One region of the Streptomyces sp. NPDC059452 genome, then DNA from elsewhere that is predicted to be linked to it. Evidence: riboswitches for the same ligand, from Rfam matches in the RefSeq annotation. Region 1 holds a riboswitch; the other holds the start of a gene.
What was found. Region 1 has a riboswitch for glycine ahead of gcvP (aminomethyl-transferring glycine dehydrogenase). Riboswitches for the same ligand answer to the same signal wherever they lie in the genome.
Positions count from the first base shown of each region.

Region 1 (3,396 bases):
GGCGATGGAGACGTGGTCGGCGTCGACGCGGCGGAGGTTGACCCCGCGCTCGCGGGCGTCCGCGACGATGTCGGCGGCCTTGCCGGGCACCTTGACGGTCAGAGTGTCGAAGAAGTCGGCGTGCACGACCTCCACACCGGCGGCGCGCAGCCCCTCGGCGAGGATCGTGGCGTAGCGGTGGGTGCGCCGGGCGATCGTCCGCAGCCCGTCGGGGCCGTGGTAGACGGCGTACATCCCGGCCATGACGGCGAGCAGCACCTGCGCCGTACAGATGTTGCTGGTGGCCTTCTCGCGGCGGATGTGCTGCTCGCGGGTCTGGAGGGCCAGGCGGTAGGCCTTGTTGCCGTCGGCATCGACGGAGACGCCGACGAGGCGGCCGGGCAGGGAGCGGGCGAACTTCTCACGTACGGCCATGAAGCCGGCGTGCGGGCCGCCGAAGCCCATGGGCACGCCGAAGCGCTGGGTGGTGCCGACCGCGATGTCGGCGCCGAGGGCGCCGGGCGAGGTGAGCAGGGTGAGGGCCAGCAGGTCGGCGGCGACGGTGACGATCGCGCCGAGCTCGTGGGCCTGCTCGATGACGGGCTCGATGGCGCGTACGGCACCGGAGGCGCCCGGGTACTGGAGCAGGACGCCGAAGACACCGCGCTCGGCGATCTCGGCGGGGATGCCGTCGCTGAGGTCCGCGACGACGACCTCGACCCCGGTCGGCTCGGCGCGGGTCTGGATCACGGCGATGGTCTGCGGCAGGGTGTCGGCGTCGATCAGGAAGACGCCGTTCTTGACCTTGCCGACGCGGCGGGAGAGCGCCATGGCCTCGGCGGCGGCGGTGCCCTCGTCGAGCAGGGAGGCGCCGGAGGTGGGCAGCCCGGTCAGCTCGGCGACCATCGTCTGGAAGTTGAGCAGGGCCTCCAGGCGGCCCTGGGAGATCTCCGGCTGGTATGGCGTGTAGGCCGTGTACCACGCGGGGTTCTCCATGACGTTGCGCAGGATGACGGGCGGCGTGAAGGTGCCGTAGTAGCCGAGGCCGATCATCGGGGCGAGCACCTTGTTGCGGTCGGCGAGCGAGCGCAGCTCGGCCAGCACCTCGGCCTCGGTGCGGGCCGAGGGAAGGTTCAGGGCCTCCGCACTCTTGATCACGTCGGGCACCGCGGCGGCGGTCAGCTCGTCGAGGGAGCCGTAGCCGACCTGGGCGAGCATCTTGGCCTGGGCCTCGGCGTCGGGCCCTATGTGGCGCTGCTCGAACGGAATGCCCTGCTCCAGCTGGGAGAGCGGAGTGCGACGGGGGGTCATGGTGGAGGCCTCCTGGTCTGTCACGACCTGCGAGGGGCACCACGGCGCGGGTGCCCGAACGGCCTCCCCCTCTGTCATCTCAACCTGAGAGCTTCACCGGCCCGCCCGGGGGCGTGCCGACTTTCACCGTCGGTGAGGGTCGAGTCCGTCCCGGCATGTGCCCGCACGAACCCGCCCTGCTTTCCAGAGTGACCTCGTCCGTGCGGTACGGGGGCCTGAGAGATTCCGGGGAGGATTTGCTCCTTCGGCGCCTCCGGATTCTGCACCGGAGGACTCTCCCGCACGGGGTCAGCAGCCACCTGCCAGCCTACCAGCGGCCATCCCCGCGCAGTCCTCGAGTGGCCGAGGCCACGGATCTGCACTTGTCTGGTGCTGGTGGAGCGACAGGGCCCCCTGGAGTCGCCGGGGAACCCCTTGCGCAGCTGCGACCAGTGGGAGGCACCGTGCAGACCGATATCGATCCGCGCCGCCTGATCGGCCGCAAGGCCTTCGATCGCAAGGGCGCCAAGATCGGAACGGTGGATGAGGTCTATCTCGACGATGCGACGGGGGTCCCCGAGTGGGCGGCCGTCCGCACCGGCCTCTTCAGCAGGGACGCCTTCGTCCCGCTGGAACCCAGCGAATTCGTCCAGGACGAGCTGCGGGTCCCCTTCGACCGCGCGCTGATCAAGGGCGCGCCGGACTTCGGCGTCGGGCGGCACCTCTCGCCCGAGCAGGAACTGCAGCTCTACCGCCATTACGGTCTGGACTCCCCGCCCGCGGCGGAGACCGGCCCCGACCGTGACTTCGGCAGGCTGGCCGGCCAGGAGGAGTAGTCGACCGGCTCGCGGACCAGCGGCAGCGGATCGGCCGGGCTCAGCTCCGGATCGTCGACACGGAACGTGCGGACCCGGCCGACCGGCCCGCCGGGCTCCTCGAACCGGACCGTCACCCGGCCCACCCCGCTCCCCTGCACCCAGCCGGGCCCGTGCAGCGCGTGGTGTACGTCGTGTCCGGCGGGCCAGCGCCGGGCGGCGAGCTGCTCGGCGCTCTCCCGCTCGGGCTCCTCGTCCACCGGCCCCCCGTCCTCCTGGACGACCGGCTGCTCGGGCATCTCCGCCCGCTCCCGGGCGTCCGCGGCCTGCGCGAACAGATCCTCCTGGGTGTAGTCCGCGAGCCCCGTGACACCCACCCCCAGCAGCCGCACGCCCCCGGTGGTGTCCACCGCCTCCAAGAGCCTCGCGGCCGCCTCACGGACCACCGTGGGGTCGTCCGTGGGGCCTCTGAGGGTCTCGGATCGGGTCAGGGTGGAGAAGTCGTAGCGGCGCACCTTCAGCACCACCGTGCGCCCCGACCGGTCGGCGGACCGCAGCCGCTCCACGCACCGCACGGCCAGCCGCTCCACCTCGGCGCGCACCCGCACCCGGTCGTGCAGGTCCACATCGAAGGTGTCCTCCACCGATACGGACTTGGCGTCCCGCTCGGCGACCACCGGCCGGTCGTCCAGCCCCAGCGCCATCCGGTACAGCCCGTGGCCGTGGGCCTTGCCGACCAGCCGTACGAGCTCGGCCTCACCGGCCTCCGCGAGGTCGTGGACGGTGGTCATGCCGGCCCGCCGGAGGTGGTCCCCGGTGGCGGGTCCGACGCCGGGCAGCGTCCGTACGGACATCGGGGCCAGCAGCTCCCGCTCGGTGCCCGGCTCGATGAGCACGAGCCCGTCCGGCTTGGCCTGCTCGGAGGCGATCTTGGCGAGCATCTTCGAACCGGCGAGGCCGACCGAGCCGCTGAGCCCGGTCACCACCCGGATGGCCGTGCGCAGCCGCTCCCCCGCCCTGCGGGCCGAAGCGGAGTCGTCGGCCACCCCGCCCGCCTCCAGGTCGACGAAGGCCTCGTCCAGGCTCAGCGGCTCCACCAGCGGCGAGAGCCGCCCCAGGAGCTCCATCACCTGCTCGCTCACCGACCGGTACAGCGAGAAGCGGGGCACCAGGTAGGCCGCGTTCGGCGCGAGCCGCCGGGCCTGGGCCGTCGGCATGGCGGAGTGGACGCCCAGGAGCCGTGCTTCGTACGAGGCGGTGGCCACCACTCCCCGGGGGCCGAGGCCGCCCACCACGACCGCCTTCCCGCGCA
Region 1 covers NZ_JBHYVE010000012.1:199,696-203,091, forward strand. Annotated here, with positions in the region: gene gcvP (aminomethyl-transferring glycine dehydrogenase) at 1-1,290, opposite strand, end outside; glycine riboswitch at 1,484-1,581, opposite strand; gene ACFW9Z_RS18450 (PRC-barrel domain-containing protein) at 1,734-2,105, shown strand; gene ACFW9Z_RS18455 (DNA polymerase IV) at 2,027-3,396, opposite strand, start outside.

Region 2 (3,396 bases), on a different contig from region 1:
GAAGTCGAGCGGGTCGTGCTGCCAGTCCGGTTCGTACAGCTTGACCCGGCCGCCGGAGGCGGGCCCGTCCAGGGCGGTGCGCCCGGCCCGGCAGAGCTCGGCGACGGCGGACGGCGGCAGCGGTATGCCGACCGCGCCGCCCGGGTTCACCGCGATGCCGACCTGCGGGGGCAGGCCTCGGGCGAAGTCGCGGGCGGGCGCCACGGCGAAGGACATATGGCTGCCGACGCAGCTCAGGAACTGGCCCTCGGAGCTGAAGACGGGGACGTACGCGGCGCCGTCGATGTCCATCATCGGCAGGTCCAGGTCGGCGCTGGCGGGGGAGCCGCCGTTGGGCAGCGGCACCCAGACCGAGCTGCGGCCGAGCACTTCGACGAGGCGGCCGCCCGCGTCGGCGACGCCGAGGGAGGCGGTCAGCACCTCTTCGAGCTCGTTGGCGGGCCAGCCCTGCTGGGGGTGTGGCTGGACCGGTGCCGGAATGTCCACTGCCTCTGCGCCTCTCGCTGCTGTCGCCTGTTCCGGCCAGAACCCTAACCGGAGCAGGCCGCCGGGTCGTGGCCGTCCGGGAAGTCATGGCCGTCCGGGAAGTCGCGGCCGTCCGGGAAGGAGATCCGGCCGAGCGCGCTCGCCGCCGCCCGGTCCAGCAGCACCGCCGAGGCGCAGCCGGGGGGCAGCGCGCCCTGTTCGGTGTCGCGGATCAGCCGGGCCACCGCGTGCCGGTGGCGGGCGAAGGCGTAACCGGAGACGCCCCGGCCACGCTCGCGCTGTCCCTGGCGGGCCGTCCGGGGGTCCACGTCGAGGAGGATCAGATGCAGGGTCCGGCCCCGGCGGGCGGCGTGCAGGGCGAGCCAGCGGCGTACCCAGGTCTGCGTACCGCAGTCGTGTACGACGACGGATTCGCCGGAACGCAGGGTGGCCCAGAGCCCGAGGTAGTGCGCGGCCCGGACCAGGGGGCGGTAGAGGGCGTAGGGGAATAACCGGGGCAGGGCGGCGGCCCAGCGGTCGCGGGTGTTCTGGGAGTCGATGGCGCGGCCGCTCACGGTCCGCCGGATCAGGGTGGACTTGCCCCCGCCGGGCAGCCCGGAGACGACCACGACGGCGCCTGCGGGGAAGTGGAGGCACTCGGGGCTGTTCCCGGTACGCCCGCGCAGATCGCGTACCACCGGCGCACGGGGTTCCAGCAGTTCGTGTACGGGCGCGCCGGGCTGCGCCGAAAGTCCGGGCACCGACGCCCCGGCCCCGGGCTGTGCGGGCAGCTCCCGCACAGGTGCCCCGGCCTGCGCGGGCATCGCGTCGTGCGCGACCCCCGCGGTCGGTACCGACCGCTGCAACGTCATCGCCCATCCCCCTGCTGTCGGGCCGCTCACGCCTGCTGTGAAGTGTAAAGAAACGGCAAGGCGGCACAACCGGCTCCGCCTCCCGTACATGAGTCCGGGACCGGCCGCCCCACTCTGCCGCAAGCCGTGCGATGATGACCCCGCCAACTGCATACCGGCCGTTCGAATCCGCGCGGGAGAGTTCCGGCCACAGTGTGAGCCGGGCGCCGAAGGAGCAAGATCCTCCCTTGAATCTCTCAGGCCCCGTACCGCGTGGACGAGGCAGATCTGAAAAGCGGGCCGCTCCGGCGGCTCCACCCAAGGTGCAAGCCGAGCCCCGTGACCAGGGGCGTCCCTCTTCAGGGGCATACCCCGTCAGGGGCTATCGGCGAACCTCTCAGGTTCCGATGACAGATGGGGAGGATTTCCGTCCTGACGTCGTCATGCCCTGGAGCCGTATCCATGAGCACTGCCCCCCGTCTCACCGCCCTCGACGCGCTGCACCGCTCGCTCGGCGCCACCATGACCGACTTCGCGGGCTGGGACATGCCGCTGCGGTACGCGAGTGAGCGCGACGAGCACAACGCCGTACGCACCCGGGCCGGTCTCTTCGACCTCTCCCACATGGGCGAGATCACCGTCACCGGCCCCGAGGCCGCGGCCTTCCTGAGCTACGCGCTGGTGGGCAACATCGCCACCGTCGGCAACGGCCGGGCGCGCTACACGATGATCGTCCAGGAGGACGGCGGCATCGTGGACGACCTGATCGTCTACCGGCTGGGCGAGACCGAGTACATGGTCGTCGCCAACGCGGGCAACGCCCAGATCGTGCTGGACGCGCTGACCGCCCGCGTCGGGGGCTTCGACGCCGAGGTGCGCGACGACCGGGACGCGTACGCGCTGCTCGCGGTCCAGGGCCCCGAGTCCCCCGCGATCATGAAGGCCGTCACCGACGCCGACCTGGACGGGCTGAAGTACTACGCGGGCCTGCCGGGCACGGTCGCCGGGGTCCCGGCGCTCATCGCCCGTACCGGCTACACCGGCGAGGACGGCTTCGAGCTGTTCGTGGCGCCCGAGCACGCGGAGCAGCTGTGGCGGGCGCTGACGGAGGCCGGCGAGGCGCACGGGCTGATCCCCTGCGGCCTCTCCTGCCGGGACACGCTGCGCCTGGAGGCGGGCATGCCGCTGTACGGGCACGAGCTGACGACCGCGCTGACCCCGTTCGACGCGGGTCTGGGCCGGGTCGTGAAGTTCGAGAAGGAGGGCGACTTCGTGGGGCGCGAGGCGCTCCGGGCCGCCGCCGAGCGCGCCGAGACCGCCCCGCCGCGCAAGCTGGTCGGCCTGATCGCCGAGGGCCGCCGGGTCCCGCGTGCGGGTTTCTCGGTCGTCGCCGACGGCAAGGTCATCGGCGAGGTCACCTCCGGCGCTCCCTCCCCCACCCTGGGCAAGCCGATCGCCATGGCGTACGTGGACGCGGCCTTCGCCGCCCCGGGCACCGAGGGCGTGGGCGTGGACATCCGGGGCACGCACGAGCCGTACGAGGTCGTCGCGCTGCCGTTCTACAAGCGCCAGAAGTGATATTCCGGAGGGAACGGTGTATTCCGGCCCCTCCCTATCGGCGCGCGGGCGTCACAGAAGTGACGTACCTCCGTCTCACACCGTAAGACCACCGTTCATCAGCACTCCCCCGCGTACAGGAGAATTCAGGTCATGAGCAACCCCCAGCAGCTGCGGTACAGCAAGGAGCACGAGTGGCTGTCGGCCGTCGAGGACGGCGTGGCCACGATCGGCATCACGGAGTACGCGGCCAACGCGCTCGGTGACGTCGTCTTCGCCCAGCTTCCGGAGGTCGGTGACACGGTGACCGCGGGCGAGACCTGCGGCGAGCTGGAGTCGACCAAGTCCGTCAGCGATCTGTACTCGCCGGTGACCGGCGAGGTGACGGCGGCCAACCAGGACGTCGTGGACGACCCCTCGCTGGTGAACTCCGCTCCCTTCGAGGGCGGCTGGCTGTTCAAGGTGCGCGTCGAGGGGGAGCCGGACGATCTGCTCTCCGCCGACGAGTACACCGCGTTCTCCG
Region 2 covers NZ_JBHYVE010000038.1:8,566-11,961, reverse strand. Annotated here, with positions in the region: gene ACFW9Z_RS32645 (enhanced serine sensitivity protein SseB) at 1-486, opposite strand, end outside; gene ACFW9Z_RS32640 (AAA family ATPase) at 531-1,337, opposite strand; glycine riboswitch at 1,501-1,598, shown strand; gene gcvT (glycine cleavage system aminomethyltransferase GcvT) at 1,779-2,894, shown strand; gene gcvH (glycine cleavage system protein GcvH) at 3,027-3,396, shown strand, end outside.
Region 2: it holds a riboswitch for glycine, as region 1 does, so the genes downstream of both, gcvT (glycine cleavage system aminomethyltransferase GcvT) here and gcvP (aminomethyl-transferring glycine dehydrogenase) in region 1, are expected to answer to the same signal.